Regions from separate parts of the Mesorhizobium sp. M2E.F.Ca.ET.209.01.1.1 genome, predicted to be linked through region 4. Evidence: predicted binding sites of a transcription regulator. Region 4 holds the regulator's gene; each other region holds the start of a gene.

Region 1 (7,972 bases), on a different contig from region 4:
CGGTGTTCATCGCCTGCAGCATGTCGAAGGCTTCCTCGCCGCGGCACTCGCCGAGGATGACGCGGTCGGGACGCATGCGCAGCGCGTTCTTGACCAAGTCGCGCTGCTTCAATTCGCCATGGCCCTCGATGTTGGCCGGGCGCGTCTCCATGCGGGCCACATGCGGCTGCTGCAATTGCAGCTCGGCCGCGTCCTCGATGGTGATCAGGCGCTCGTCTTCCGGGATGAAGGCGGACAGCGCATTGAGCATCGTCGTCTTGCCCGTGCCGGTGCCGCCGGAGATGATCGTGGTCTTGCGGGCGTGCACCGCCGCCGCCAGAACCTCGGCCATGTTCTGGGTGATGGCGCCGAACTCGACCAGCTTGTGCAGGCCGAGCTTGTTCTTGGAGAATTTGCGGATCGACACCAGCGGCCCGTCGACGCCGACCGGACGGATCGCCGCGTTGAAGCGCGAGCCGTCGAGCATCCGGGCGTCGACCATCGGCTGCGATTCATCGACGCGGCGGCCGACTGCCGCGACGATTTTATTAATGATTCTAAGCAGATGCGCTTCATCCTTGAACGGGATGTGGACCTGCTGCAGCTTGCCGCGCTTTTCGACGAAGCAATTCTCGTGGCCGTTGATCAGGATATCGTTGATCTCGGGGTCCTTGAGCAACGGCTCGAGCGGGCCGAGGCCAACCATCTCGTCGACGATGTCGTCGACCAGCGCATCGAGCTCGGCGATGTTGATCGCCATCCGCTCCTCGCGCGTCTTTTCCGAGACGAACTCATGCACCTGCCGGCGCATTTCATCCTTGGGCAGCCGCTCCAGCGCCACGAGGTTGATCTCCTCGAGCAGCATGCGATGGATGCGCACGCGCGCATCGAGCACCTTGTTGGCGCTTTTTGCGGGCGCCGCTTCCGGCTTCGGCGGCGCCGGCTTGCGGGTCGTCGGAATGACCACCGCATTGTGCACCACAGGCGCGGGCTCCGGCGCCCGCTGCGGGCGAAGGTCGCGGTTCTGCAGGTTGGAAAAGCGACTGTTCATCCCGCCTTCCTCCTCAGCAAGCCCTTGCCGAGGCCGAACAGCGATTTCGACTTGACCGTGGTCTGGACGGCCTCTTCCGGCAGGATGATCTTCTTCAGGTCGTTGACGACATTGGCGTTGGGGTCGATGGCGTGCAACGGCACGCCGCGGTCGACGGCCTCGCGCACCAGCCGGTAGTTGTTGGAGATGCCGCCGACGAAATGCTCGCCGAGTATGTCCTGGACATCGGCCTGCTTGATGCCGCTGTCGAACATCTTCTGCTCGAAGCGGTTGACGATGACGTTGGGCTTCACTTCCTTGCCGGCGGTCTCGTAGACGGCCTGGATGAGACGCTGCGTATGGCGCAGGCAAGGCACCGTCATCTCGGCGACGATGTAGAGCTTGTTGGAACCCAAGAGCACGGTCTCGGTCCACGGGAACCAGGTGCGCGGCATATCGATGACGACATTGTCGAAATAAGCCGCCACGAGGTCGAGCATGCGAACCACCACATCGGTCTTGAACGAGCGCATGTCCGAGGGGCGCGTCGGCGCCGCGAGCACGCATAGCCCGCTGGCATGCTTGGACAGCATCACATCGAGCAGTTGCCGGTCGAGGCGCTCCGGCTGGTTCTCGATTTCCGTGATGTCGAAGCGCGGTTCGAGGTCGAGATATTCGGCGCAGGCGCCCTGCTGGAAGTTGAGGTCGACCACGCATGTCGAGGCGCCGCGCGTCACCGAATGATGCAACTGGAAGGCCGTCTGCAGGGCGAGCGTGGTGGTGCCGACGCCGCCGGCGGCCGGCATGAAGGTATAGATGTGCGATTCGGTGTTCTCTTCCCGCCCCGGTCCCTGCAGCGCCCGGATGACGGAACGCACCAGGTCTGCCGTGGTGATCGGCTTGACCAGGAAATCGGCGACCTTGAGCTGCACGAGGATGCGCACCGCCGCCGCGTTGAATTCCTGGGTGACGACGACCACGGGGACGCTGCCTTCCAGCCGGCGCATGACGCGCTGCAGCGACTCGATCTCCTCGAGCTTGGCGGCGTCCATATCGACGATGACGGTGCCGAAATCGGTCTCGAGGGCTTCGCCGCGCAGCTCGTTGATGCTCTTTTCCACCGTCAGGAGCTCGATGACCTCGGAGGTCGCAAACGCCGTCCGCGTGTCCTGCACGAACGCCCTGTCGGTGGAAACGAGCAGGATCTTCTTGGTCTTGGTAGCAGATGCCATCGTCGTCGGCCGATCAATTCGATGTCGTTGATGATGTTGTCGGCGCGGACGCGGCGCCGGCCTTCGCGCCGACGGCGACAGTCTCGGAGCCCGGACGTTGAGCCGGCACGAGAAGCCTTGTGTTCTGGACGCCGTACTTCCAAGGGTCGACCATCTGCATGGCGGTGTTGGATGCCTGCGCGTTGCCTACGCCCGGCGTCACCCCTTCGGTGCGCACAAAGTCGTCGCTGGTGCAGCCGGCGACGACAGCGCCGGCCAGGAGCAGAGCGATGCAAGAGAGGCTGCGCATGGCCTTAATCCTTCGGCAGGTCGAGGAAGTGGCCGGACGTGGCCGATACGGAGCGGGCGGCGGCGCCGTCGGCGAACGCCAGCGGACGCTTCGGCGCCGAGGCGTCCACCTCCTCGGTGTTGTTGAGGAAATAGTCGGCGGCGCTTGCCGGCCGGGTACCGTCGGTCGGCTCGACCATCTTCTTCGACGGATCGACCGGCTTGACCAGGTAAGGCGTCACGATGATGACCAGATCGGTCTCGCGCCGCTGATAGGATTTCGAGGAAAACAGCGGGCCGAGCACCGGCAGCTTGCCGATCCCCGGCACTCGCGATGTCGTGATGTCGTTCTGCGACTGCAGAAGGCCGGCGATCATGAAGCTCTGGCCGTTCTTGAGGTCGACCGATGTCCTGGCGCGGCGCACGATGAAGGCCGGAATGGAAATGCCGCTGCTGACCTGGATCGAGGCGGACGGGTCGATCGAGGACACTTCCGGAGCGATGTCGAGGCTCACCAGTCCGTCCTTCAGCACCGTCGGCGTGAAATCCAGGCCGACGCCGTACTTCTTGTAGGTGACGCTGATCTTGCCATTGTCTTCCGAAACCGGGATCGGGAACTCGCCGCCGGCAAGGAAGCTCGCGGTCTGGCCCGAACGCGCGATCAGGTTCGGCTCGGCAAGCCGCCGCGCCAGGCCGCGTTCTTCCAGCGCCTTGATGGCGATGTCAATCGAGACTCCGTTGGAGAGCAGCCGACCAATGATCTCGCCGGTGCCAGCGGATGGCACCGTGCCCGGATCGATGACGACGTCGCGGCCGCCCATGCCGAAGGCGAAATTGGCGCCGTATTTGGCGCCGAGATCCTGGCCGGCCTGGCGGTTGATCTCGACGAAGCGGACATTGAGCTGCACCTGCTGCGAGGACGAGATGTTGACCGAGTTGATGACTTCCTCATTGCCGGAAAAGCGCGAGGCGATCTTGCTGGCCTTGTCGGCGGCGACCGCATCGTCGGCCTCGCCCGACAATACGACGCGGCCGTTTGCCGAACCGACCTTGATCTTGGCGTCGGGCACGCTGGCGCGGATGGTGCTGGCCAGTTGATCGGTGTCCAGCGTCACCTCGATGTCGATGGTGCCGACAAGCTGCTTGTTCTGGTCGAACAGGGCGATACCGGTGGTGCCGAGATTGTTGCCCAGCACATAGAAGGACTTGTCGGTTAGCGGGTTGACGTTGGCGATCTCGGGATCGCCGATGACGATCTGGTAGAAGGCGGCGCTCGTCATGATCGTCTTCGGCTTGCCCTTGGCGACCTTGATCGAGGCGTTCTTGTTCGCCGAGACATAGACGACGTCATTGTCCGCCCTTGCCGGCGCGGCGAAGCCGAGCATAGCCAGCGACACCGCCAGCGCGATCGCGCCAGGAAGGCGCCATCCGCCGGCCGTCCGAAATGCATTGAACCCGAACATGTTGTCCCCGTCCCCGCCGGTCCCCACCGGCTATTGCTGCAGTTCCTGCGGCGCTTCCCGTGAAGGAACCTTGTATTCTTCGACCTTCTCGCCACGCGTCACGATCACCGTCTTGAATTTCGGCTCGTCGGATTCTTTCGTCACCGCATTGACGAGCGAGGCCGCACTTGCCTCAGCGCTTGCGGCAGCCGAGCCGCCGAAGGAAGAGATCGTCGTAAGCCCGCTTTTGCTGGCGCTGGCGTCGGCGGCGGACCGCAGCGATAACGACAGCGTGCCGACGGTGCGGGCCAGCGCCACCTTCTGCGCGCCTTCGTTGGTGACTTCGATGGTGACGGAATTGGCGACCTGCGGCTCGGTCTTGCGCTCGTCGGCGCCCTGGCCGACCGAAAGCACCTTGGCGTCGGCAACGACGACCTCGGACGTCACCGTCGAGCCGGCCGCCCCTTGAGCATTCTTGGATACTTCCTGGATGTCTCCCGCGTCGCGCGTCAGGACGACGTCGACCCGGTCTCCCGGCGTGATGAAGCCGCCGACACCGGCGATCTCGTCCGTGCGGATGGTGACGGCCCGCATCCCGGGCGACAGCATGTTGGAAAGCGTGGCGCGACCGTTCGGTCCCGACAGCTTGGCGAGCAGCACCGGTTCGTTGACCTCGATCGGCGACAGCACGACCCGGCTGCCGTCGGCAAGCAGCTTGTCGATCGTCGGGAAAGCGCCTTGCGGCAGCGAATCCTGCGGCCACGGAATCTCGGCTAGTTGCGGCCGTCCGAGCTCCATGCCGTAACGGAGCGGCGCCTGAGCCACCACGATGGTCTTGAACTCGACCTTGGGCTGCTGCGGAGCTTCGACCGTGACGACCTTGACCTCGGGCTGAGCCTTTGCCTGGCTCTTGACCCAGAAGTCCGCCGCAAAGATCGAGATCGCGCCGAAGACGGCTGCGATACCGATCATGGTTATGACCCTGCCCCTCACAACGAAACCCCTGACGCCCGTGGTCTTTTGTTGGTTGGGCCTCACGCTAGGCGTTAATGTTAAAGAATAAGGAACAGCGGGCCGCGCGGGCCGCCCTATTTCGGCCGGCTTGGTTATCGAATGGTTTTGGAATAAGAGACAGTTTTATCCCTGAACGGAACAGGAACTCGTTCGCCCGCAAAAAGCGTGGCAGTATCGAGACGTGATTCGCATTACCGGACGCTAGACCTCGCATGGACGACAGCAACGACCTCTTCGGCAAGATGGAAAAGCAGGCACAGCCGGTGCGCGCGCCCTCGCGCCCCGCCGATCCGCTGGTGCAGGCCGCGAAGCGCTCGACCGCCGCCCGCGACGGCAGCGAGAGCTACAGCGCCGCCGATATCGAGGTGCTGGAAGGGCTCGAGCCGGTGCGGCGCCGTCCTGGCATGTATATCGGCGGCACCGACGACAAGGCGATGCATCACCTGTTCGCCGAGGTCATCGACAATTCGATGGACGAAGCCGTGGCCGGCCACGCCACCTTCATCGACGTCGAGCTTTCCGCCGACGGCTTCCTGACCGTCACCGACAATGGCCGCGGCATCCCGGTCGATCCGCATCCGAAATTCAAGAAGCCGGCGCTCGAAGTCATCATGACGACGCTGCATTCGGGCGGCAAGTTCGACTCCAAGGTCTATGAGACCTCCGGCGGCCTGCACGGCGTCGGCGTTTCGGTCGTCAACGCGCTGTCCGACCACCTCGAAGTCGAGGTCGCGCGCGGCCGCCAGCTCTACCGCCAGCGTTTTTCCCGCGGCGTCCCGGTCAGCGGCCTCGAGCATCTGGGCGAGGTCCATAACCGCCGCGGCACGAGGACCCGTTTCCACCCCGACGAGCAGATCTTCGGCAAGGGCGCCGCCTTCGAGCCGGCGCGGCTTTATCGCATGGCGCGCTCGAAGGCCTATCTGTTCGGCGGCGTCGAGATCCGCTGGACCTGCGATCCGTCGCTGATCAAGGACAAGGATCAGACGCCGGCCAAGGCCGAGTTCCATTTCCCCGGCGGCCTGAAGGACTATCTCAAGGCGACGCTGGGCGACGAGTTCCAGGTCACGCGCGAGGTTTTTGCCGGCAAGAGCGACAAGCAGGGTGGCCACGGTTCGCTGGAATGGGCGGTGACCTGGTTCGGCGGCGACGGATTCCTCAACTCCTACTGCAACACCATCCCGACCCCCGAAGGCGGCACGCATGAGGCCGGTTTCCGTAACGTGCTGGCGCGCGGACTGCGCGCCTATGCCGACCTGATCGGCAACAAGCGCGCCTCGATCATCACCACCGAGGACGTGATGATCTCGGCCGCCGGCATGCTGTCGGTGTTCATCCGCGAGCCGGAATTCGTCGGCCAGACCAAGGACAGGCTGGCGACCATCGAGGCGATGCGCATCGTTGAAAACGCCATCCGCGACCCGTTCGACCATTGGCTCGCCGACAATCCGCAGGAAGCCTCGAAGCTTCTCGAATGGGTCATCGCGCGCGCCGACGAGCGCGTGCGCCGCCGCCAGGAAAAGGAAGTCTCGCGCAAGACCGCCGTGCGCAAGCTGCGCCTTCCGGGCAAGCTCGCCGACTGCACGCAGAACGCGGCCGCCGGCGCCGAGATCTTCATCGTCGAGGGTGACTCGGCCGGCGGCTCGGCCAAGCAGGCGCGGGACCGCGCCAGCCAGGCGGTGCTGCCGCTGCGCGGCAAGATCCTCAACGTCGCCAGCGCCGGCAACGACAAGCTAGCCGCCAACCAGCAGATCTCCGACCTCATCCAGGCGCTCGGCTGCGGCACGCGCTCGAAGTACCGCGACGAGGACCTGCGCTACGACCGCGTGATCATCATGACCGACGCCGACGTCGACGGCGCGCATATCGCTTCGCTGTTGATCACCTTCTTCTATCAGGAGATGCCGAACCTGATCCGCGGCGGCCATCTCTACATGGCCGTGCCGCCGCTCTACTCGATCCGGCAGGGCGGCAAGGTCGGCTACGCCCGCGACGACGCGCATAAGGACGAATTGCTGCGCACCGAATTCACCGGTCGCGGCAAGGTCGAGATCGGCCGCTTCAAGGGCCTGGGCGAGATGATGGCCTCGCAGCTCAAGGAGACCACGATGGATCCGAAGAAGCGCACGCTTCTGCGGGTCGACGTGATCGACGCCGAGCAGGCCACCAAGGATGCCGTCGACGCGCTCATGGGCACCAAGCCCGAAGCCCGCTTCCGCTTCATCCAGGAGCGCGCCGAATTCGCCGAGACGGACGTGCTGGATATCTGAACGCCGTCCGGTCCATAACAGGCTCGGATATGGAGACGGGCATGTGACCTGGACGCGGCTCAAAGAGCTTGCCGAAGCATCGCTGAGCGGCCTGACACAGCCGACCCGTTCGGATTGGATTTTCGCACTGCGCACGGTTTCGGCGGGACTGATCGCGCTTCTTGCCGCCTACGCGCTGAGGCTCGACCATCCGCAATGGGCGATGATGACGGTGTTCATCGTCGCCCAGCCGGTGGCCGGAATGGTGCTGGCGAAGGGCTTCTACCGGCTGCTCGGCACGCTGGCCGGCGGCCTGGCCGCTGTGGGCATCACGTCACTGTCCGGTAGCAATCCTTGGCTGCTGGTCACTCTCCTGGCACTCTGGATCGGCATATGCACGCTCGTATCCTCGCTGCTGCGCAACCCGGAGGCCTATGGCGCGGCGCTTGCCGGCTACACGGCGATGATCATCAGCCTGCCGGCGCTTGGACAGCCGCATGTGGTCGTCGACCTGGCAATCGCGCGCTGCGCCGAGATCGTGCTTGGCATCGTCTGCGCCGGCGTCACCAGCCGGCTGATCCTGCCCAAGCTCGCGGCCGACGCCATCATTTCCAGGCTGAAGCGCAGCATCCTCGACCTCGCGGAATATGCGTCCGGGGCCTTTTCCGGCGGCGATCCGGCAAGCCTTGCCGCGCTCCAGCGCAAGCTGATCACCGACGCCCAGACGCTCGCTGAAATGCGCACCTATGCGCGGCTGGAAGC
Region 2 (7,972 bases), on a different contig from region 4:
CATCTGCACGGCATGCCGATCGGCATTCTCGGCAACAATGGCGTGCTGTTTTCCGAAAGCGCGCTGAAGGGCGCGCATTTCATCGAGCTCTGCTGCCAGCGCGGCATTCCGCTGGTCTTCCTGCAGAACATCACCGGCTTCATGGTGGGCAGGAAATACGAGGCCGGCGGCATCGCCAAGGACGGCGCCAAGCTGGTGATGGCCGTCGCCACCGCGAAGGTGCCGAAGCTCACCGTGATCATCGGCGGCTCGTTCGGCGCCGGCAATTACGGCATGTGCGGCCGCGCCTATTCGCCCCGCTTCCTGTGGATGTGGCCGAACGCGCGCATTTCGGTGATGGGGGGCGAGCAGGCGGCAACCGTGCTCGCCATGGTCAAGCGCGAAGGCATCGAGCGCAAGGGCGGTGGGTGGAGCGCCGAGGAGGAAGCGAAATTCAGAAAGCCGATCCTGATGAAATACGAGCACGAGGGCCACCCGCTCTATTCCTCGGCAAGGCTCTGGGACGACGGCATCATCGATCCGGCCAAGACCCGCGATGTGCTGGCGCTCAGCCTCTCCGCCGCGCTCAATGCCGGCATCGAGGAAACGAAGTTCGGCGTGTTCAGGATGTGACGATGAGCATCAGCGACCGGATCCGCATCCACACCGGCGACATCACCAGGCTTGCGGTCGACGCCATCGTCAATGCCGCCAATTCGTCGCTGCTCGGCGGCGGCGGCGTCGATGGCGCCATCCATCGCGCGGCGGGACCCGAGCTCGTCGCCGAATGCCGCATGCTTCATGGCTGCAAGACCGGCGACGCCAAGCTGACCAGGGGCTACCGCCTGCCGGCGCGCTATGTCATCCACACGGTCGGTCCGGTCTGGCAAGGCGGCGGCCAGGGCGAGGCCGAGCTGCTCGCCTCGTGCTATCGGCGCTCGCTCGAAGTCGCACTCGGCCATGATTGCCGGACGGTGGCGTTTCCGGCGATCTCGACCGGTATCTACGGCTATCCGAAGGACTCTGCGACCGGCATTGCCATCGGCGCTGTGAACGACTTCCTGCGGCAAAATACTGTGCCGGAGATGGTTACTTTCTGCTGCTTCGATGAGGCCATGGCGGAGCTATACCGACGGGTCGTTGCCGCCATTGGGGAGAGCTGACCTTGATGACCAAAAAGACTGCTCAAGCGACGATCTCCGTAGAGCACTCCCTTGGTAAGGGAGTGGTCCATAATGTTGAGCGAAAGCCTGTCCGGAGGGCCGGCGGGACAGCGCCCCCCTCTGTCCTGCCGGACATCTCCCCCACAAGGGGGGAGATCAGACGTCGCGCCGGCTTTCGCCAATCGCCATCGTTGAAAAAAGGACGACAGCGCCAAAGCTGCCAATCTCCCCCCAAGTGGGGGAGATGTCCGGCAGGACAGAGGGGGGGCGCGAAGGAACGCCGACCTCGCTCAAAGCATACTCTGGCTGCGGAGGTTCCATGTTCGGCAAGATCCTGATCGCCAATCGCGGCGAGATCGCCTGTCGGGTCATCCGCACCGCCCGGAAGCTCGGCGTGCGCACCGTGGCCGTCTATTCCGACGCTGACGCCCGCGCCTTGCATGTCGAGATGGCCGACGAGGCTGTGCATATCGGCCCCTCGCCTGTCGGTGAAAGCTATCTGCGCGGCGACAAGATCGTTGCCGCGGCGCTCGCCACCGGCGCAGAGGCGATCCATCCCTGCTACGGCTTCCTGTCGGAGAATCCGGGCTTCGTCGACCAGGTGACGGCGGCAGGCCTCGTCTTCATCGGTCCGAGCGCCGCCTCGATCCGCGCCATGGGACTGAAGGATGCCGCCAAGCGGCTGATGGAGACGGCCGGCGTGCCTGTCGTACCCGGCTATCACGGCGAGGCGCAGGAGATTGTGCTGCTCGCTTCCAAGGCGCGCGAAATCGGCTACCCTGTTCTGATCAAGGCGCGCGCCGGCGGCGGCGGCAAGGGCATGCGGCGCGTCGACCACCCCGACGATTTCTCCGAAGCGCTGTCAGGCGCGCGCCGCGAAGCAAAAGCGGCGTTCGGAGACGACCGCGTGCTGGTGGAAAAATATGTCGACAAGCCGCGCCATGTCGAAGTGCAGGTCTTCGGCGACAATTTCGGCAATGCCGTGCATCTTTTCGAACGCGACTGCTCGGCGCAGCGCCGCCACCAGAAGGTGATCGAGGAAGCCCCTGCCCCGGGCATGACGCCCGCGCTGCGCAAGGCGATGACGGAGGCCGCCGTGAAGGCCGCCAAGGCGATCAACTATTCGGGCGCCGGCACCATCGAGTTCATCGTCGATGCTTCGGAAGGACTGAAAGCCGACCGCTTCTGGTTCATGGAGATGAACACGCGGCTGCAGGTCGAGCACCCGGTCACCGAAATGGTCACCGGCGTAGACCTTGTCGAATGGCAGTTGCGCGTCGCGTCCGGCGAAAAACTGCCGAAGACGCAAGGCGAGATCGCGCTTTCCGGCCACGCTTTCGAGGCGCGCCTCTATGCCGAGGACGCCGCGAAAGGCTTCCTGCCGGCGACAGGCACGCTGCATCATCTGAAATTCCCAGACGCGCCGCCGGGAGGCGCCACAATGCGCATCGAGACCGGCGTGCGCGCCGGCGATGCGATCTCGCCCTTCTATGATCCGATGATCGCCAAGCTGGTGGTGCACGGCAAGGACAGGACCGCCGCGCTAGGCGCGTTGCGCGAGACGCTGGCGCGGACGGAAGTGGCGGGCTCAACCGTCAACACCGCCTTCCTGGCGGCGCTCGCGGCCGACGCCGATTTCGCGGCGGGCGATGTCGATACCGGGTTGATCGGCAGGCATCAGGAAGCGCTCACCGCGATCCCCGCGCCGAGCGACGAGACGATCGCCGCCGCGGCGCTGGCCGCGACCGACGCCGGCGCGCCAGGTGCGGCCGCCGATCCGTGGTCGACGCTTTCAGGCTACGCGCATTTCCACACGCTTGCGCGCCGCATCCGCCTGCGCCATGGCGAGGAGAACATTCTGGCCAGGGTTTCGGCACGGCCGGACGGGCGTTTCCAGGTGGCGCTGGAGGCGCCGCATGATGCGGTGAACACGCATGATCTGAGGACCATGCCGCACACGGCCCGCTGGCCCGGCCACGTCACCGTCTTCGAGGGCGCCGTCGGCTACACCTTCACGGTTCCCGACCCGCTCGCCAAGGCTGACGAGGCGGGAGCTGCCTCGGGCAGCCTGCGCGCGCCGATGCCGGGGCTGGTCAAGCTGGTGCGGGCCGCGGCCGGCGATGCGGTGATCAAGGGCCAGCCGCTTCTGATCCTCGAGGCGATGAAGATGGAGCACTTGATCGCCGCCCCGCATGATGGGGTGATCGCCGAAATCGCGGCCGAGGGAGCGCAGGTCAGCGACGGCACCGTGCTGGTGCGGTTCGCGGAGGACGGCCAGGGCTAGAGCGTTTCACCGTTTCACGGAAACGGCGAACCGCTCTATCTCTTTGTTTTGACGCAATTCCTGACGGAAAACCGCTCACACTTTTCCTGGAATTGCTCAAAACGAAAATGGCCGGGACGAGCCCGGCCACCTTCGCACAAACAATACCGACTTACTGCTGGATCGGCGCGTATTTGCCGTCGTGCCACTGGTTGATGTCGTAGCTGGCGTTCTTGAGGTCGCCCTTCTCGTCGAAGATGACATCGCCGACGACGGTGCTGATCGGCTTGCCATCCTTCAGCGCCTCGGCGACCTTGGCCGGATCGTCGGTGCCGGCGCGCTTGACGCCTTCGGCGACGGCTTGGATCACGGCATAGGAGAACAGCGTGAAGCCTTCCGGGGTGAAGCCGCCGGCCTTGATCTTGGCGACCGCGTCCTTGGCTTCGGGCTTGGCCTGCGGGTCCGACGGGAAGACGAACATGGTGCCTTCACCGGCCGGACCGGCGACCTGCCAGAATTCCGGCGAGGCGATCGAGTCCGGCATGATCAGCTGGAACTTGACGTTCTGCTCGGCCGCCTGGCGCAGGATGAGACCCGCCTCGGGGTGGTAGCCGCCGAAATAGACGACGTCGGCCTTGAGTTCCTTCAGCTTGGTGACGAGGGCCGAATAGTCCTTCTCGCCGGCATTGATGCCTTCATAGTCGACCTCCTTGAGGCCGCCGGCATTCATCGTCGCCTTGACGGCGTCGGCAACGCCCTGGCCATAGGCGCTCTTGTCGTGGAGGACGACGACGTTCTTGCCAGCGTACTTCTTGGCGATCCACGGGCCGATGAAGGCGCCCTGCGCGTCGTCGCGCGTGTAAAGGCGCATGATGGTCGGCCAGCCGGACTTCGCCGCGGCATCGGTCAGCACCGGGTTGGACGAGGCCGGGCTCATCATCAGCGTGCCGGCCTCGGCATAGACGGCCGAGGCCGGAATGCTCGAGCCCGAGCATGCATGGCCGTCGACGAACTTGACGCCGTTGGCGACGATGCGGTTGGCGACCGAAACCGCCTGCTTCGGATCGCACTGGTCGTCCTCGATGTCGAGCTTGATCTGCGAGCCGTTGACGCCGCCGGCGGCGTTGATGGCGTCGGCGGCGGCCTGCGCGCCCTGCTTGAACTGGTCACCGATGGTGGCGAGCTGGCCGGTCATCGGGCCGACCACCGAAATGGTGATGTCGTCGGCGAAGGCAACCGGGGCGCTCATCATCAGACCAAATGCAGCCGCGCTCAAAATACCCAATTTTTTCATGACGATAGAACTCCTCCACTAGTGCGCGGCGGCATGGCCGCGCTTCTTTCACAGAGCCGGGACAATTTCACTCTTCCCCGAAACTGTCGAGAGGACAGCAAGGCCGGTTTTGGTTCATTCCGCCGAGGATTTCTTGGGCCAAGCGCGTGATTACCAAGCGTAATGCAAAAAGCCGCGCCGACCTTGTTTCGGTCGGTCGCGGCTTTTGCAGTCGAGCTCCCCGGACGCCCCCGCGCCTGAAACCCGCTCGCTTCCCTGTTTAGTCGCACGGCTTTGCCTTTATTGGCCTGCCGCGTTCTTGGTCTTGTGGGCCGGGCCGTCTTTCGCGGCCTTGTCTCTTAATCCTTCGGACCTAAGTCCGCAGGATCAGTGCATCGTCATCCATTCGCGGGCTTCGCGCAGCGCCATGGCGATCTCCACCTTCGACATGGTGGCCGACAGTTCCGAGCGCAGCTCGGCGGCGCGGACCGAACCCTTGATCGCGGCGATGTTGAACCATTTGTGGGCGGCAACGACGTCGGTCTCGCAATCGCGGCCGGTCGCATACATCATGCCCAGTTCGAAAAGAATGTCGGCCTGGGCAGTTGCCCCCATGGCGCCGAAGCCGTCTTCAAGCATTTCAAAACGTGCCATTTCAATCCCCTGTCTGGCTCCCGAGAGCTGCCTCCTTCTGTCCCTTGATTTCCCTCGGGGCGGGCCGCTCTTTCGATGCTTTCGAGGATGAAGCCTGGCCTTGAATCCGTCGTTAAATGGCTTGCTTAATTTGAAGAAAACAAAGCTAAAACAAGAGGTAAACGCTGAAATTCGTTAAGCATGGGAATCCAGCGTTTCAGCCATTTTGCGTCAAATTCGATGAAAATTGGCGAGAGCGGAATCAAGACTTCGCTAACCACGGGAACCGAAGCGTTTTTCGGGTCCCGTTTATTTTCGGCCATCCGCGAAGCGAAAAACCTAGCAACCTTCCGTGGCGGCACCGCTTTCGTTTTGGCGGGAGCTGGATTAGCTTTACCTTTGCGTAAGGGACTGGAAGGCGGACCGGAGCCCGCCGCATGCCCATTGGGAGGAGGACAAGATGTTTCGAAAGACGAGCCTGGCCCTCGCGGCCACTATGATCATGGCCGGCGCTGCGCTGGCGGACCCGATCGAAGGCAACTGGAAGACGCAAGCCGGCGACACCGCGGCGATCGGCGGCAGCGGCTCCTTCTCCATTACACTCACAACCGGCAAATATGCGGGCAAGACGATCGGTTCGCTGAAGGCGACTGGCGACAACAAATATGCCGGCAGCATCACCGATCCGGCGAACGACAAGACCTATTCCGGCAAGGCGACGCTCTCGGGCACTTCGCTGAAGATGAGCGGCTGTGTGCTCGGCGGCCTGATCTGCAAGAGCCAGACCTGGCACAAGCTGTAAACTGACCTTTTGGTGTCATCCGAGACGGGGCCCGAGCGGCCCCGTTTTCTTTTGCAGCGGCAGGCGCTCCGCCGAACGGCCTTGTCACCGCGGTGGCTCGAGACCTCGTCAATCAATTTGAACCGCAGATGAATGCAGGTCTCAGAACCGGTTCAGAGGCTTTTTGGCATTCTCTCCCGCATTGAAGGAGAGAGAAATGCTTGCCCGTCGCTTCACCATCGTCTGCCTGCTGATGAGCCTGTTCGGCATGTTCTTCGCCATCCTGGTGGCCGAGGGCAGCCACTCGGCCCGCTTGTGGGAACGGCCCGTGGTTTCATTCTCGGCTCCGTGAACCAAGTGACGCGCTGAAGCGACAAAGTTGAAGATCGACCACATTGAAAATCGGGACACCACGAAAATGAACCGCATCGCCGCCACCACAACGAAGATTCTCCGGCTGCTGCCGCGGGCGACGCTCATCCTCATGCTGCTCGCCGCCCCAGTGCTGGCGGTGCCGATGATGCGCGCCGACACCGGCCACCGGATCGAAGCGCCGGCGAACAAGAACAGGAGCGTCGGCTTTGTGCTGCTGGTCAGCCTGCAGCGCGGGCAAGCTCTATAGAGTGTCGGATGGCGCGACCGGCTCGTAGCCAGCGCGCCTTAAACACATCCGAAGAAAATCGACGCTGTCGGCTCCCGCGGCCCCGCTTTCCCCTCCCAACCGCTGTTCCAAATCTCTATATTGAGACATGGAAAAGCGAATCTACCCCCAAGCCATCGAATCGGTCGTCATGCCGGAGCCCTTCGGCGCGCAGGACTTCCACGACGCCAAAAAGGCCGTCGCGGCGCTGCAGGCGCTCTACGACCGCAACACCAAATTCCTGCGCGATGCCTTCGCAGCCCTTGCCGCGGGTGGTGACGAGAGCAAGCGCTACCGGGCCTTCTATCCGCAGATCGGCGTCACCACGACCTCGTTCAGCCAGGTCGACTCGCGCCAGGCCTATGGCCATATGCCGACGCCCGGGCATTTCGCCACCACCATCACCCAGCCGCAACTGTTCGAGAACTACCTCATCGAGCAGCTTCGCCTCATCATGCGCAACCACGGCGTGACGGTGTCGGTGTCGGAATCGACGACGCCCATTCCACTGCATTTCGCCTTCCTGGAAGGCACCTATGTCGACGGCGCCGCCGCCGAGCGCATCAAGCGGCCGATCCGCGACCTGTTCGACGTGCCGGACCTCGACGGCACCGACGACCAGATCGCCAACGGCACGTTCGAGGTGGCGTTCGGCGAGCCGCGGCCACTGGCGCCGTTCACCGCGCAGCGCATCGACTATTCGCTGCACCGCATGACGCATTACACGGCGACCAGCCCGCAGCACTTCCAGAATTTCGTGCTGTTCACCAACTACCAGTTCTATATCGACGAGTTCGTGGCGCGGGCCCGCGAATTGATGGAGAATGGTGGTGGCGGCTACGGTGAGTTCGTCGAACCGGGCAATGTCGTGACCAAGGCGGGAGCCGGAGCGCCGAGCGAAGGCATGCCGCCGCAGCGCCTGCCGCAAATGCCTGCCTATCACTTGAAGAAGCCAGGCCATGGCGGCATCACCATGGTCAATATCGGCGTCGGCCCCTCAAACGCCAAGACGATCACCGACCATATCGCGGTGCTTCGCCCGCATGCCTGGGTCATGCTCGGCCATTGCGCGGGCCTGCGCAACACGCAGGCGCTTGGTGATTATGTTCTGGCGCATGCCTATGTGCGCGAGGACCATGTGCTGGACGACGATTTGCCGGTCTGGGTGCCGATCCCGCCGCTGGCCGAGATCCAGGTGGCGCTGCAGGAGGCGGTCGCCGAAGTCACCGGCCTTTCCGGC
Region 3 (7,972 bases), on a different contig from region 4:
ACGATGCGCCTCGACGATCCGCCGCGCGTCATCGGCCGAGCCGAGAAAGGCGTCCAACGCCAGGAGATTGCCAGCGACGTTGCGATGATAGGGGCCGGCGAAGACCTTGTGGCCGCTATAGACGAGTATGGGCGCGCCGAGATTGGAGATCGCAAGCACGGTGGTGCCGGCCATGCCGCCAAGCGGCGCGAAGGTGGCCTTCTTCTCGCAAGCCCTGTCCGTCGTGCCGCGGTCGGCGACAGCCGGGCCTTTTTCGAACGCCACCGAGGCGGCGGCGGCAACGCCGGTCCAGACCGGGTTGATCGAGACCAGCCAGACTGCGGCAAGGCGCAGCGCCACGCCGGGCGAAGAGCCGGCTTCGGCCCGCGCCCGCCATTTCGCGATCCAGGCCGACAGCGGGATGACCGCGAAGGCGATCGAAAAGGTGGTGCCGCGCAGCTGCCAGGCGCCGACGACGAAGGAGACGCCAAGCAGCGCCGCGACGAGACTGTCCTGCCGCCGCCAGCCGCCGCGCCGCAAGCGCAGCGCCATCAGGATGATCGCGACCAGCGGCGTCGCATAACGCGCCGCCACCCGCGCCGGATCGTGGACAAGCAGCGTGAACAGCGACTGGGCCTCGTCGATGTGGTCCAGCCAGAGTTCCTTGAGGCGCGGATCGAGACTGGCATAGGGCGCCGAGAGGCATTGCGGGAACAGCGACGCCACGACGACGCCGAGGACGAGGCCCAGCGCGGCCAGTGACCCCAGCCTGAACCGCCAGTCGCCAGCGGCGGGCTCGACCGAGGCGATCGCCACCAGCCCGATGCCCGCGACGGCCGCGACGGCGAATTGCGCGACCGAGAAGGCGTCGCATTGCGCCGCGCCCCATGCGGGAGGCGGGATGGTGGCGAAGAAGACAAGCGCCGAGACGCCGGCGAAGCCGAGGCCGAAATCCCGGGCGATCGCCCGCTCGCCGCCTGGATCGGCGACGAACAGCAGCGACACGCAAGCCCCAATGGCCGCGACATAAGGAACCGTTTCCATGCCGATGGCGAGCGTCAGCGCGGCGCAGAGGCCGGACAACAGCGCGGCCCGGCGCCAGGCAGGCGCCTCGAGCAGCAGAGCGAGGCTCGCCATGGTGAGCATCAGCTGGACGTTATGGTGGTCGAGCGCACCCGGCGCATAGATGCCGACGAAATAATAACCGGCGCCACCGATGAGGATGGCGGGCAGCACCGCGCCGCCGCCGCCGAAACCGCGCGCGGCGCGAGCGGTGAAGAACAGGGTCGACCAGAAGAGCAGGGCCGGCCACAGCACCTGCGCCACATCCTCGCCAAGCGGCCTGCTGCCGGTGAGCGCCGAGGCGGCAAGAACCATCGCGGCGATCGGCGCATCCACCAGCCTGGACCAGTGCATGACGAAACCGCCTTCCAGCCCCATGCGATACTGGTGCAGGTCGAACCAGCCCTGGCCGGCAAGCAGGTCGCGGACCTCGACGAGGCGCAGCAGATTGTCGTTGTCGCCGCCGGCATCGGTCAGCGGGCCGAACCCCGTCCACGCGTCGACGCCGAGCGCGAGCAAGGCTGCAAGCAGCGCCAGCACGAGGTCGGATTTCCACGAGGCGGCGCCGTTCTCGGCTGTGCCCATTGCCGTGACCTTTGACGGGAGAGGATCGGTTTAAACCTAGCCTTAACGGCTTCAATAAATAGTAAAACGGCTCGACGGGACCGGCATCAGGCCGGCCGGAGGCTGGTCGGGCGTCCGGAGACAGACATGCCGCATGCAGTCCGCCACGAGCCGGTCATCGCCGTGCTCCTGCCTTGCTACAACGAGGAGCTCACGATCGGCGAGGTCGTTCGGCGCTTCCGCGAGACCCTGCCTTCGGCCGCGATCTATGTGTACGACAACAATTCCAAGGACCTCACGGCGCTGAAGGCCCGCGCCGCCGGCGCCATCGTCGTGCGCGAGCCGCGCCAGGGCAAAGGCAATGTGGTGCGGCGCATGTTCGCCGACATCGATGCCGACATCTATGTGATGGCCGACGGCGACGGCACCTATGCGCCGGAGGACGCGCCGCAGCTGATCAACGTGCTGCAGACCGAGCGCTGCGACATGGTGGTGGGCACCAGGCGCGGCGTGACCGACGATGCCGGCCGCAACGGCCACGCCTTCGGCAACCGTATCTTCAACCGGCTCTACAAGGGCCTGTTCGGGACCGATTTCACCGACATCTTCTCCGGCTACCGGGTGTTTTCGCGCCGCTTCGTCAAGAGCTTCCCGGCGGTGTCCGGCGGCTTCGAGATCGAGACCGAGATGTCGGTGCATGCCTCGCAGCTCAAGCTGCCGGTGAGCGAGATGGCCCTGGATTACGGCCGCCGCCCGGAGGGCTCGTCGTCGAAACTGTCGACCTTCCGCGACGGCGCCAGGATCCTGTGGATGTTCGCCATGCTGATGAAGGAGACGCAGCCGCTGCGCTTCTTCGGCACGTTCGCGCTGTTCTTCCTGGCGGCGAGCATCGGCCTGATGATCCCGGTGCTCATCGAATTCGCCGAGACGGGACTGGTGCCGCGCATGCCGACCTGGGTGCTGTCGATCGGCATGCTGCTTCTGGCCATGCTCTCCATGATGACCGGGCTGATCCTCGATTCGGTGTCGCGCGGCAGGGCTGAGCAGAAGCGCATCTTCTATCTGTCGATCTCCTCCGGCCGTGCGGAACGCGGGACGCCGGCGCGGGCATTGCCCAAGGGCGAAGCTGGCAAGGCTTCGCGGGCAGCCTAGTGGGCGGCATAGTGGGCCGCCTCATCCGCTTCACTCTTGCCGGCGGCATCGGCTTCGCCGCCGACGCGGCGGCGCTGTGGCTGCTGCTTGCCGGCACGCCGCTTGGCGCGCTTTCGGCGCGCGTGCTGTCGATCGGCTTCGCGCTCTGCGTCACCTGGCAGATCAACCGCCACCTGACCTTCGCGCCGTCGAGCCGGGGCATCGCTGAGGAAGGCGCCCGCTATGGCGGCGTCGGCATCGCCACCAGCATCGTCAATTACCTGGTCTACTGCGCCATCCTGCTCGCGTTGCCGGCCTTGCCGCCGCTGGCCGCGCTCGCCATCGCCTCGATCGTCGCCATGACGCTGTCCTTCCTAGGCTATTCCAGGCTGGTCTTCGACCGCTGAGCGTCTGCACCAACCAAGCACGATTGGCAGACGCCGCCGATTTCCTTATATCGGCGACTGAGTTTGCCGGAGACCCGAGATGCCGCTCAAGATCGCCGTCCAGATGGACCATGTCTCCACCGTGTCGATCGCCGGCGACACCAGCTTCGCGCTGTCGCTGGAGGCGCAGCGGCGCGGCCACAAGCTTTTCCACTACACGCCCGACCGGCTGTCGATGCGGGACGGCAAGGTGTTCGCGCGCGTCGAGGAGATGCAGGTGCGCGACGAGAAGGGCAACCACTACTCGCTGGGCGAGAAGGTGCGCACCGACCTCTCCGAGATGGACGTGGTGCTGCTCAGGCAGGATCCGCCCTTCGACATGAACTACATCACGACCACGCACATATTGGAGCGCATCCATCCGAAGACGCTGGTGGTCAACGACCCGGCCTGGGTGCGCAACAGCCCGGAAAAGATCTTCGTCACCGAATTCCCGGACCTGATGCCGGAAACGCTGATCACCAAGGACCCCCAGGAAGTCGCCGCTTTCCGCAAGGAATTCGGCGACATCATCGTCAAGCCGCTCTACGGCAATGGCGGCGCCGGCATCTTCCACCTGCACGAGGTCGACCGCAATCTTGCCTCGCTGCTCGAGATGTTCGGCCAGCTGTTCCGCGAGCCCTATATCGTGCAGCGCTACCTCAAGGACGTGCGCAAGGGCGACAAGCGCATCATCCTGATCGACGGCGAACCGGTGGGCGCCATCAACCGCGTGCCGGCCGAGCACGATTCGCGCTCCAACATGCATGTCGGCGGCCGCGCCGAGAAGACCGAGCTGACGGAGCGCGAGCGCGAGATCTGCGCCCGCATCGGGCCGGCGCTCAGGGAACGCGGCTTCATCCTGGTCGGCATCGACGTGATCGGCGACTACATGACCGAGATCAACGTCACCTCGCCGACCGGCGTGCGCGAAGTGCAGCGCTTCGGCGGCGCGGATATCGCCAGCCTGTTCTGGGATTGTGTGGAGGGGAAGCGGCTGACGTCGGCCGCGTGATTGCCGCATGTTGACTCTCCGGCACGGGTATCGCCCTGCTACCGTATTCGAGATTGTCAGCGCAATGTCGCGTCATCGCCGGTATCTCCGGAAAGGGCTCCCTTCCGCGAAGTCGCAACCTGCCCTTCAGGCAAGTTTGCTGTCGGACGATCCGTTCATATCCTATTCGGGAATGTCCGGCACGCCCCTCGGATTGGCAAGCCACATGCCTCGCCTTCGACGCAGCCACCGTGCCTGGTTTCTCATCTCGCCAACCTGGTCCATCGAAAACAATTCCAGCGTCAAAATGATCCGGACCTATGCCGTTCTGCATAGGCTTAGGAACCCCCGTCACTCGCTGATCTTCCTATCCAACACACAAGGTGAGGCCGATCTCTTGAATCAGTCCGGTGAGGCCGCCGTCCTGCACAACAAGACTTCAGCAACCTCCGAATACATATTCAGGCCCCTCGAGGACGTCCCTGTAGAATTCGATGCAATATACAATGCGCAACTCGCTTCGTGGAAACGCCACGACTTGTCCCTTGGCATCGAGCGTTGCGCATTTATCTTTTATCGCGATTCATCGGAGTCATCCACGATGGAGTCGGAAAGGGCGCGAATAAATCGGCACAGGGAGCTCGCGCCGGGTCACGTGTTCATCAATGAGTTTGACAGCACCGGCAAGCCTGTCCGACTGGCGCCGGCTCATGTGAACATGCATCTAAATCGTGCAGCCGTGGGAATTTGTCTCTCTGAAATGGAGGGACCAATGTTCGCCAGCACAGAATATCTTCTCGCGGGGCTACCTGTTGTCACGACCCCGAACCATGGTGGCCGAGACCATTATCTGGATGGCGATTATTCGCTTACGGTTCCACCCGATCCCCGATCCATCGCGGAGGCTGTCTTAGCGCTGAAGGAGCGCCGGATCCCCAGGGCCTATATTCGTTCGCAAACTTTGAAACGGATTGAACGAGACCGCCGGCGGTTCATAGACCTTGTAAATGAGATTTTTCTGGAAAGCGGGTCTTCGCGCCGGATCGCCATGCCTTGGCCTTTCCGATATCCTGTCATGGAGTGGCTTCCACCCCATATCGCAATCGATCGATCGCTTTCAGGCACGGTCGATGCCTTTATCAGCGCTTAAAGCGCGTCGCGATCCTTCGGATTCGCTCCATGCGCTTTAGGTCTTTGATTTTACGCATGTCTCCCGAAACCGGTTCTCACTTTCGGGAGACATGCTTTAGACGGCAACAGCCCCGGATGCCGGAGGGGCTGCTCGCCTTTTCGACGGGTCGAGAGCACGCGGCGACAGCCGTTTTCCTTTTGCCTTAACGATGTTCCGCTTTTGCACCCGGGGGCACAATCCGCCTGCAACCACAGCGTTTGCGTGTTCTCGTAATGTTCTTGATTCGACCGAAGAATTGTGATTGTTTCAACGAGAGTCCATTCTTGGACAATCGCAGGGGTTGCTGCCGGGGGCAGGAAACATGGTGGCGCGGGTTCGCACGGTCGCTTTCCAGGGCATCGAGGCCTTGCCGGTCGATGTCCAGGTGATGGTCGGGCCGGGCAAGGTCGGCATGCAGATCGTCGGCCTGCCGGACAAGGCGGTGGCCGAGAGCCGCGAGCGCGTGCAGGCGGCTCTGCATGCATCCGGCCTGTCGATGCCGTCGAAGAAGGTGACGGTAAACCTCGCGCCGGCGGACCTGCCCAAGGAAGGCAGCCATTACGACCTGCCGATTGCGCTCGGCCTGATGGCGGCGCTGGGCGCCATCCCGGGCGACATGCTCACCGGCTATGTGGTGTTGGGCGAATTGTCGCTCGACGGCACGATCGCGGGCGTGGCCGGCGCGTTGCCGGCCGCGATCGGCGCCAATGCCGAAGGCAAGGGCCTGATCTGCCCCTTCGCCTGCGGGCCGGAGGCGGCCTGGGCAGGCAAGGATTTCGACATTCTTGCGCCGCGCAGCCTGATCGCCGTCGCCAACCATTTTCGCGGCACGCAGGTTCTGTCGCGGCCCGAGGCCGGCATCCAGCTCGCCGCGCGCGATCTGCCGGACCTCTCCGACATCAAGGGCCAGGAAAGCGCCAAGCGGGCGGTGGAGGTCGCGGCGGCCGGCGGCCACAATCTCCTCATGGTCGGGCCGCCCGGCTCAGGCAAGTCGATGCTGGCGCAAAGGCTGCCCTCGATCCTGCCGCCGCTGGCGCCAAAGGAACTGCTCGAAGTCTCGATGATCGCGTCCGTCGCCGGCGAGCTCGGCGAGGGCAAGCTGACCGACCGGCGGCCGTTCCGCGCCCCGCATCACTCGGCCTCGATGGCGGCCATGGTCGGCGGCGGGCTGCGCGCCCGCCCGGGCGAAGCCTCGCTCGCCCATCACGGCGTGCTGTTCCTCGATGAGCTGCCGGAATTCGCGCCGCAGACGCTGGACGCGCTGCGCCAGCCGCTGGAGACGGGCGACTGCATGATCGCGCGCGCCAACCACCGCGTCACCTATCCGGCGCGCATCCAGCTGGTGGCGGCGATGAATCCGTGCCGCTGCGGCATGTCGGGCGAGCCCGGCTATCGCTGCCTGCGCGGCGACCGCTGCCGCACGGAATACCAGGCGCGGATCTCCGGCCCGCTGCTCGACCGCATCGACCTTCGGATCGGGGTGCCGGCAGTCTCGGCGAGCGACCTGATCCGCCCGGACAAGGCCGAGACGAGCGCTTCGGTGGCGCAGCGCGTGGCCCGGGCGCGGGCCATGCAGCGGGAACGGCTCGAAAAACTGGGCGCGGGCGCCACCACCAACGCGCACTGCCCGCCTTCGATCATCGAGGAGATCGCCAGGCCCGATACGGCCGGCCTGGCGCTGCTCAAGGACGCCAGCGAGAAGCTCGGCTTCTCGGCCCGCGCCTATCACCGCGTGCTCAAGGTGGCGCGCACGCTGGCCGACCTCGACGTCAGCGAGACGGTGGGCCGCATCCATCTCGCCGAAGCGATTTCCTATCGCATGAGCGCGGAGCGGATGGCGCAGGCGGCGTGAGCCGGAAGGCGTTCGCAGCCACGCTGGATCCGCCCTGACCGATTTCACGTCAATCGGTTGCCGGGATAAACTTCTGCAGGGTTGGCGCCAGGATCATGCCGAAGGTCAGGACGTCGCCATAGGCCCGGGCGGAAAGCATCGCCCCGTGCACGGTCGCCATGAAGGCCTCGGCTTCCACGCGCGGCGTGGCGGCGATCGTCAATGTGCCTTGCCCGGCGCCGCGCTCGATCACGCCTGTCAGCCAGCCCGACAGAAACTGGAAATAGGCCCGAACCTCCACGGCAACTTCCGGCGGCAGGACCGGAAGCTCGCTCGCCAGCAACGCGCACACGCAAAACGGCCTGCTCGCGTCCTCGATGCACTGGGCCCAGAAGCCGGCATAGGTTCTGAGCAGCTCCGGCGGTTCAGGCACATTGCGCTCGAGCTCCGTCATGCCCGCCACGGCATCCTCGAGGTACCGCTTCACCAGAGTCTGCACGAGATCGACCTTGCTCGGGAAATGATGATGGATGCTCGCCTTGCGGATACCGACCACCTCGGCGATATCGGCGTAGCTGAAGCCGTTATAGCCGCCGGCGACGATGAAGCGTCGCGCGGCGGCCAGGATGTCATCGGCGGTGTTCGAAGGCCTGTCCATAAGCATGCCTAGAGCGTTTCACCGTTTCACGGAAACGGCGAACCACTCTATCCCTTTGTTTTGACGCAATTCCGGACGCAAAACCGTAAACACTTTTCCTGGAATTGCTCTAACCTCCGGCTGAAGAAATCTCAACGCGCGGCCTGCGGCGACTTGC
Region 4 (7,972 bases):
AGGGCGATGTTCTGAGCACCGCCCGCATCGCCGGCATCATGGCTGCGAAGAAGACGCATGAGCTGATCCCGCTTTGCCATCCGCTGCTTCTGACCAAGGTCGCCGTCGAGATCGAGCCGGACCGCGCGCTGCCCGGCCTCAAGGTCACGGCGCTAGCCCGCGTCACCGGCAAGACCGGCGTGGAGATGGAGGCGCTGACCGCCGCCTCGGTCACCTGCCTCACCATCTACGACATGGCCAAGGCGGTGGATCGCGGCATGGTGATTTCCGGCATAAGGCTGGTCGAGAAAACCGGCGGCAAGTCGGGCGACTACAAGGCCGATTCCTGATGCCGTTGGTTCCGATCGCCGAAGCGCTCGAACGCCTGCTCGACGGCGCAGCACCGTTGCCCGTTGAAAGCATTCCGCTGGCGGAAGCAGCCGATAGGGTCCTGGCGCAGCCGGTTGTGGCACTGCGCACGCAGCCGCCCTTCAACGCCTCGGCCATGGACGGCTATGCCGCGCGTTCCGCCGATGTGGCCTCAGTCCCAGCCCAGCTGGAAGTGATAGGCATGGCACCTGCCGGGCGCGGCTTTGCCGGAACCGTCGGCGACGGCCAGGCGGTTCGCATCTTCACCGGCGCGCCGCTGCCTGAAGGCGCCGACACCGTCGTCATCCAGGAAAACGTCCGCGACCTTGGCAACCGCAAGGTCGAAGTAACGGAACCAACCGTACCAGGACGCAACATCCGGCGCCGTGGCCTCGATTTCGGCGAGGGCGACGTGCTGCTGGACAAGGGTCGCGTGCTCGATGCGGCGGCGCTTTCGCTGGCGGCTTCTGCCAACCACCCGAGCCTGAATGTCGTGCGGCGCCCGCTGGTCGCGATCATCGCCACCGGAGACGAATTGCTGCCGCCGGGCAGCACGCTCGGCCCCGATCAGATCATTTCCTCCAATGCCTATGGCGTTGCCGCCGCCGCGCAGTCGGTCGGCGCGCAGGCGCTCGATCTCGGCATCGCCGCCGACCGCAAGGAAGCGATCGCCGCGCTGGTCAGGAAAGCGGTCGAGGCGGCCGCCGACGTCATCGTCACGCTCGGCGGCGCCTCTGTCGGCGACCACGACCTGATCCATGACGTGCTCACGGGCGAAGGCATGCAGCTCGACTTCTGGAAGATCGCCATGCGCCCCGGCAAACCGTTGATGTTCGGCCGGCTTGGCAATATCCGCTGCATCGGCCTGCCCGGCAATCCGGTGGCAAGCATCGTCTGCTCGCAGCTCTTCCTGAAACCGCTGCTTGCTCGGCTCGGCGGCCGCGATTTCAGGCAGGACGTGCGAACGGCCCGGCTGGGCGCCGCGATGCAGGCCAACGATCTCAGGCAGGACTATGTGCGCGCCGTGGTGCGCGATGACTCCGGCACGCTGGTCGCGACCCCCTTCGGCATCCAGGACTCGTCGATGCTCAGGATGCTCGCCGACGCCAACGGCCTGATCGTGCGCGAGCCCTTCGCGCCGGCCGCGGAGATTGGCGCCGAATGCAGCGTGCTTATGCTGCGCTGATACATCGACAACGCCGATCATTATTCGTCCACCAGCATCCGCGTCAGGGGATGGTCCGGATCGGCGAGACCATCGACAACGTTGAAATGATGCCGATCCGGCTCGACCACTGAACCGGTGGCGGCACCGAGCCCAGTCCAGATGTTGGCGAGCAATGCGCTCTGGCGAAGAAATTCCGAGCGCTCGCCGCCGCCGACCCAACAGGTGATGCGGGCTCCCTGCCGGGGCCGCAGCAAAGCCGGGCTTTCGCTCAACGCTTCCCGCTCGTCGATATTCAGGGTCTCGTTCAGGGCGGTGAACATCAGCGGCCGGAGGTCGTGCAGGCCTGAAATCGAAACGACCTGACGGATGCGCCGCGCCACGCCGGGCCCCAGCGGCGAGCCCTCGGTCACCATGCGGCTGGCGAGATGTCCGCCGGCCGAGTGCCCGCTCAGTATCAGCGGACCGTCGACCATGGCCGCCGCCTTGCCGATCGCGGCCGCGATTTCATTGACGATGCCGCTGATCCTGGTCTGCGGGCACAGCGTATAGGAAGGCATGGCGACGGCAAAGCCGCGACCGACAGCGCCGGCGGCCAGATGCGACCAGGAGTTCTTGTGCGACTCCATCCAGTAGCCGCCGTGGATGAACACCACGAGCCCCCTCGGCACGGCGGACGGGAGGAAGAGATCGAACCGGTTGCGCGGCGCCTCGCCATAGACGATGTCGAGCCGCGCCCTGCTCTGCGCCAACAACTTTTCGCGAAATGCGTGAGCCGGGCCGTCCCAGGCAGCCGGCCAGCGGTCGCCGCCGGCGATGTTCGCGCCGTTGGCGTAGGCGTCATCCCAGTCGACAATGCGGTGTCCCAGCACCGTCCCCTCCCGCGATCAGATCGATTTCGAGTTGTCTTTGTTCGGCATGCCATTCGAAGTCACGTGACGGCCTCCTTGACCGCATAGCGGGCCTCTTGCCAGGCGCCGGTGCGCAGGATGTCTTCCAGCACCTCGACGGCGTCCCAGACGTCCCGGTAGCCGACATAGAGCGGCGTGAAGCCGAAACGGACTGTCGACGGCGCTCGGAAATCGCCGATCACGCCGCGCTCGATCAAGGCGCGCATCACCTGGTAGCCATGCGGATGGGCGAACGACACCTGGCTGCCGCGTTCGGCGCCGTCGCGCGGGCCTTCCAGCTCGAGACCCAACGCGCCGCATCTAGCTTCGACAAGGCGGATGAACAGATCCGTCAGCGCGACGCTCTTCTCGCGCACGGCCGTCAGGTCGACTTCGTCCCAAAGATCCAGCGCGCCTTTCAGCGCCCGCATCGACAGCACCGGCTGCGTTCCGCACAGGAACCGCCGGATGCCTGAGCCGGCGGCATAACCCTGTTCGAACGCGAACGGCCTGGCATGCCCCCACCAGCCGCTCAGCGGCTGGCTAATGTCGCCATGGTGGCGGGTCGCGGCATAGATGAAGGCCGGCGCGCCCGGCCCGCCATTGAGATATTTGTAGGTGCAGCCGATCGCGAAATCGGCATTCGAGCCGTCGAGATCGACCGGCAGGGCGCCGGCCGTGTGGCAGAGGTCCCAGACGATCAGCGCACCGGCGTCATGGGCCTTGCGGGTCAGGGCGGCCATGTCGCGCAGCCGGCCGGACTTGTAGTTGACGTGGTTGACCAGGATGACGGCAACATCGTCGTCGATCAGGTCCTCGATCGTCGGGGCATCGACGCCTTCGAGCCGCAGCACCGTGCCGGGCCGCGTCGAGGCCACCCCTTCCGCCATATAGAGGTCGGTCGGGAAGCTGTCGCCCTCGGCAACGATCACCGGGCGCTCGGGCCGCATCGCGAGCGCCGCATGCAGGACCTTGTAGATGTTGATCGAGGTTGTGTCGCACACCACCGTCTGGCCAGGCGCGGCGCCGATCAGACGCCCGAGCCGGTCGCCCAGCTGGACAGGCATGTCGAACCAGCCGGCGGTGTTCCATGCGCGGATGAGATCCCGCGCCCATTCCTGCTTCGCTGACTTCTCGATCTCGCTGAAGACGTTGATTGAAGCAGCGCCGAGCGAATTGCCGTCGAGGTAAATCACCCCTTCCGGCAGAACGAAGCGATCGCGCAGGGCGCGCAGCGGGTCCGCGGCATCCATTGCCTCGACCTCGGCAAGATCGGGAATTCCCCTCATTGTGCTACCGCCTCCGCTTCGAACCGTGCCGCTACATCCTCAGGCGACCGAGGAGTTGTCTCATCACCGTCAGCGGCACGGCAAGAACCTTCTGTCCTGTGTTAGCTGGTCCATAGACGGCAAAGGCTGAGGGCCGGAATCGTCGCCAAGGTTGGCATTTTGGGTTCGTTTCGTTCACGGTACGGTGCATGCATGAATGAGCCGACGCGAAACCCTCGGTGCCTCAGCGACGGTGTCGCCTCTCAATTTCAGCTTAAGGAGAATTGCAAAATCGAGCGGAATCAATGACACAGCCCAGCCGCCGGCGGCCGGGCACCGTCGGATGCAACATTCTTTCGGCAGCCTTAAGAAATTCATTAAACTTTAAACGGTTGCGGAACACAACTGGAACAGATAGTGTTTGTTCTGGGTTTGTTTTTCTGATTCTGGTTTCGGAACCCATGGGGGCCGCCAATGCTGACGCGCAAACAACATGAACTCCTGATGTTCATCCATGAACGCCTGAAGGAGAGCGGGATTCCTCCATCCTTCGACGAGATGAAGGAAGCGCTGGACCTGGCCTCGAAGTCCGGCATCCACCGGCTGATCACGGCGCTGGAAGAACGCGGCTTCATTCGCCGGCTGCCAAACCGGGCGCGCGCGTTGGAGGTCTTGCGGCTGCCCGACTCGATCGCGCCCGGCCTGAATGCCGCAAGGAAATTTTCGCCAAGCGTCATCCAGGGCGGCCAGGGCAATCTAAGCCGCCAGGTCAAGCCGGCAGCGCCTTCGCGTACGCCGACGCCGAGCAATGACGACGACGCCGTTTCGGCCGTGTCCATTCCGGTGATGGGCCGAATCGCCGCCGGTGTTCCGATCGACGCCATCCAGCACCAGACGCATTCGATCTCGGTGCCGCCGGACATGATCATGGGCGGCGAGCATTATGCGCTGGAGGTCAAGGGCGACTCGATGATCGAGGCCGGGATCTTCGACGGCGACACCGTCATCATCCGTAACGCCAGCACGGCGAGCCCGGGTGAGATCGTTGTGGCGCTGGTCGACGATGAGGAAGCGACGCTCAAGCGCTTCCGCCGCAAGGGCGCCTCGATCGCGCTGGAGGCTGCCAACCCGGCCTACGAGACCCGGATCTTCGGACCGGATCGGGTCAAGGTGCAGGGCAAGCTCGTCGGGCTGATCAGGCGCTACTGATCCGGCTGCGAGGGCTTGGCCCTCTCAGGGCTTTTCATAAGGCGGCAGCCCCCTCGCCTCGCGCGAGTATTTGCGCTGCTCGTGCCAGGGCCGATATGGCTTTTCGACGGCATATTGGATGGCTGGGCGGGCCGTTGCCGATTGTGGATCGAAGAAGACGGCGGCGCTGCCGTCACGCGCCAGCTGGCGCTTGGTGACGACAAGCACACGCGGATCCCAGCAGGGATTGTAGGCCGTCGCATCGTTGATGACGATGAGGTCGGCAAAGCCGCAGGCAGGCCGGGCGCTGTCGCGGTTTTCGGCAAGCGCGACGATCGCGCCGGAAGGGTGCCGGCCGATGCAGAGGTCACCGGTGCAATAGAAGGGCGATCCTGGTGGCAGGTCGACAGGATCGGCGATGTCGAGAGCGTCTTTGGCAAACGTCTCCGGCGGCACGATTTCCTCGGCTTTCAGCGCCCGCTTCCAATTGTCGGTGGTGAACTCGTTGGAGCGTTCGCGGTTGACGGCAAGTTCGCCGCCGCCGATCGGCATCGCCACCAGATGCGCATCCTCCGAGATCAGCACATCCGGCGTGCGCACATGCGGGATCGCCAGCAGCGCGGCGAGGGCGAAGGGAACAGCGGCGAGCCTTAGCCAGGTGGTGGCCATGGTCGCGATGACCAGCGCGATTGTCGCCAGCAGCACCGACTGGATCGAGATCAATCCCACGGCATCGACCGGCGAGCGCTCGGAAATCCATGCCGAAATGGCAATCATCGCTGTCAGTCCCTTGCCCATCACATAGAGGAAGGGACCGTCGAAGCCGAACGGCATGGCGAGCGCGCTCAACACGGCGAACGGCATGACGATCAGCGAAACGATCGGCATCACCGCGAGGTTGGCCAGCAGGCTGAGCGGCGACACGCGTTGGAAATGCCAGATCGCAAACAGCAATGTCGCGCTGCCCGCAATGAGCGAGGTTACAGCGGCGCCACCCACGCCAACCGCCAGTTTTCGCGACAGGTATCCGAGGAACGAATGCTTTGCCAGCGGCGCGGTCGCTTTGCCGGCGCGATAGTCGGCAAAGCCGGCATAGGCCCCGACCAAGGCAGCGGTGGCGGCGAAGGACATCTGGAAGCTCGGGCCGACCACTTCATGTGGCGACACAAGGATGACGGCAATCGCCGAGATCGCCAGGTTGCGCATCGTCAGCGCCGCGCGGTCAAAGAGCACCGCGATCAGCATCACGGCGAGCATGATGAAGCTCCGTTCGGCCGCCACCACGATGCCGGAGATGACGAGGTAAGCGGCAATCGAGGCAAGCGCGATCGCAGCGGCGTATTTCTTCACCGGGCGGCGCGACGAGAAATCCGGAAACAGCGCGAAAGCGCCGCGCAGCAGGAACATGATCGTGCCGGCCACCAGCGCCATGTGCAGACCGGAGATCGAGATAATGTGGTAGATGCCGGTGCGTCGCATCGACTCGTTGATCGCTTCCGGAATGCCGGCGCGCACGCCGACGATCAGCGCCGCCGCGATCTCGCCTTCGGACCCGCCGATGCTGCTCCGGATGTGGTCGGCGATCCCTTCGCGCGCGTTTTCTATGGCCGATGCAATGCTTGCGCCCAACAGCACCCCCGTTGGCGCAGACGGAGTCGGTGCAATCAGCTTCGGGTCGCCCAGGAAAAAACCGCTGCCACCTATTCCGGCAAAATAGCTATCGAAGGAATAGTCGTAGCTGTCCGGCCGAACTGGGCCGGTCGGCGGCAGCAGCTTGACATAGCCGGTGAGCATCGACCCGGCCGTCATGCCGGGCGGGATCCTGCGCGCCGACAGCCGAACGCGGTCCGGCGCGTAGCGCAGCGTCGGATGCTCGGCGGACATGACGTCGATGGTCAGCCGCACACGGCCATTGGCCATCGCTTCGGCGGTGACCAGGCGGCCGGTCAGCCGTGTCTGGATTTCGGAACCCAGCATCGGGGTCGCCATCCGCCAGGTCTCCACCTTGGCCGCGAGAAACCCGAGCGCGCAGAAAAGCGATGCCATGAAGACAAGATGCGTTTTCTGCCAGGAGCGCGACACCGCCGCGCAAAGAGCCATCAGGGCCACCGCCGCAAGCGGCCTATAGAGATCGGGCTCGGTGCTCAGCGAGAAGTAATAGATGACGCCGGCGGCCAGAAACACCGGCACCAGCAGGAAGCCGACGCCGCGGTCGAGTTCCGTGGCGGCAGCGACGGCAACGCTTCGGCGCAGCGCAGGAAGCGAAACGGTGCCAAGCTGTTTTCGGATCCTGCCGACGATGGCTGTTGGCGAGGCTGGCTGCAGCGCACCGCCACCGGGCGGCGGTAGCTCGGCGGGCGGATGGAGTTCCGGAAGCGAAACCGGCGGTTCTTCGGCAGGCGCGGCATGAGCAAACATCAGGCGCTCGCTGACGCCAGCTGTCGTTTCCCCGCCCTCCCTCACGCCCCGGCCACGTCCAGCCATCGGGTCTGCCCCTTGCGCCCCAGACCGCCTATGGTACATGAACGCCGATCGCGTGGAAGTCTGCGCGAAACATGCATTTTTTCAGGTGCTTCTTCGAGAGTTCCATGTCCGACAAGGTCGTCACCCGTTTTGCCCCCTCGCCTACAGGCTACCTGCATATTGGCGGGGCGCGCACGGCGCTGTTCAACTGGCTCTATGCCAGGCACACCGGCGGCACGATGCTGCTGCGCATCGAGGACACCGATCGCGAGCGTTCCACGCAGGCTGCGACTGCCGCCATTCTCGACGGACTGACCTGGCTTGGCCTTTCCTGGGATGGCGAGGCCGTATCGCAGTTCGAGCGCGCCCCGCGCCATCGCGAGGTGGCCGAGGAGCTCGTGCGCTTGGGCAAGGCCTACTACGCCTATGAGACGCCGGCCGAGCTCGAGGCAATGCGCGAGGCGGCCCGCGCCAAGGGCCTGCCGCCGCGTTACAACGGCCAGTGGCGCGACCGCGATCCGTCCGAGGCGCCGGCAGGCGTCAAGGGCGCGATCCGCATCAAGGCGCCGACCGAGGGCGTGACGATCGTCAACGACCGCGTTCAGGGCGAGGTTCGCTTCCCGAACAAGGATCTCGACGACTTCATCATC

What was found. Region 4 encodes LexA, which represses DNA repair genes until DNA is damaged. Its sites were predicted from a motif close to TGTTCNNNNTGTGTTCNG; they were not measured.
Region 1: the regulator LexA is predicted to act here: its motif matches at 5,094-5,111, upstream of parE (DNA topoisomerase IV subunit B).
Region 2: the regulator LexA is predicted to act here: its motif matches at 5,468-5,485, upstream of EN852_RS33995 (sel1 repeat family protein).
Region 3: the regulator LexA is predicted to act here: its motif matches at 5,550-5,567, upstream of EN852_RS22430 (YifB family Mg chelatase-like AAA ATPase).

Annotation. Positions count from the first base shown of each region.
Region 1 covers NZ_SADP02000003.1:448,863-456,834, reverse strand. The annotation lists gene EN852_RS08385 (CpaF family protein) at 1-1,030, opposite strand, end outside; gene EN852_RS08380 (response regulator/pilus assembly protein) at 1,027-2,241, opposite strand; gene EN852_RS08375 (hypothetical protein) at 2,255-2,530, opposite strand; gene EN852_RS08370 (type II and III secretion system protein family protein) at 2,535-3,971, opposite strand; gene cpaB (Flp pilus assembly protein CpaB) at 4,002-4,922, opposite strand; gene parE (DNA topoisomerase IV subunit B) at 5,177-7,231, shown strand; partial or broken gene EN852_RS08355 (FUSC family protein) at 7,275-7,972, shown strand, end outside.
Region 2 covers NZ_SADP02000038.1:1,728-9,699, reverse strand. The annotation lists gene EN852_RS34020 (carboxyl transferase domain-containing protein) at 1-612, shown strand, start outside; gene EN852_RS34015 (O-acetyl-ADP-ribose deacetylase) at 615-1,142, shown strand; gene EN852_RS34005 (acetyl/propionyl/methylcrotonyl-CoA carboxylase subunit alpha) at 1,462-3,426, shown strand; gene EN852_RS34000 (ABC transporter substrate-binding protein) at 3,578-4,699, opposite strand; gene EN852_RS33995 (sel1 repeat family protein) at 5,066-5,332, opposite strand; gene EN852_RS33990 (DUF2147 domain-containing protein) at 5,772-6,113, shown strand; gene EN852_RS43275 (hypothetical protein) at 6,310-6,444, shown strand; gene EN852_RS33985 (hypothetical protein) at 6,511-6,714, shown strand; gene EN852_RS33980 (AMP nucleosidase) at 6,884-7,972, shown strand, end outside.
Region 3 covers NZ_SADP02000013.1:7,683-15,654, reverse strand. The annotation lists gene EN852_RS22455 (GtrA family protein) at 1-1,626, opposite strand, end outside; gene EN852_RS22450 (glycosyltransferase) at 1,753-2,757, shown strand; gene EN852_RS22445 (GtrA family protein) at 2,769-3,143, shown strand; gene gshB (glutathione synthase) at 3,223-4,176, shown strand; gene EN852_RS22435 (glycosyltransferase family 4 protein) at 4,313-5,305, shown strand; gene EN852_RS22430 (YifB family Mg chelatase-like AAA ATPase) at 5,649-7,178, shown strand; gene EN852_RS22425 (TetR/AcrR family transcriptional regulator) at 7,228-7,815, opposite strand; gene EN852_RS22420 (DUF308 domain-containing protein) at 7,947-7,972, opposite strand, start outside.
Region 4 covers NZ_SADP02000034.1:9,593-17,564, forward strand. The annotation lists gene moaC (cyclic pyranopterin monophosphate synthase MoaC) at 1-329, shown strand, start outside; gene glp (gephyrin-like molybdotransferase Glp) at 329-1,534, shown strand; gene EN852_RS33245 (alpha/beta hydrolase) at 1,555-2,385, opposite strand; gene kynU (kynureninase) at 2,445-3,692, opposite strand; gene lexA (transcriptional repressor LexA) at 4,146-4,880, shown strand; gene EN852_RS33260 (ComEC/Rec2 family competence protein) at 4,905-7,343, opposite strand; gene gltX (glutamate--tRNA ligase) at 7,448-7,972, shown strand, end outside.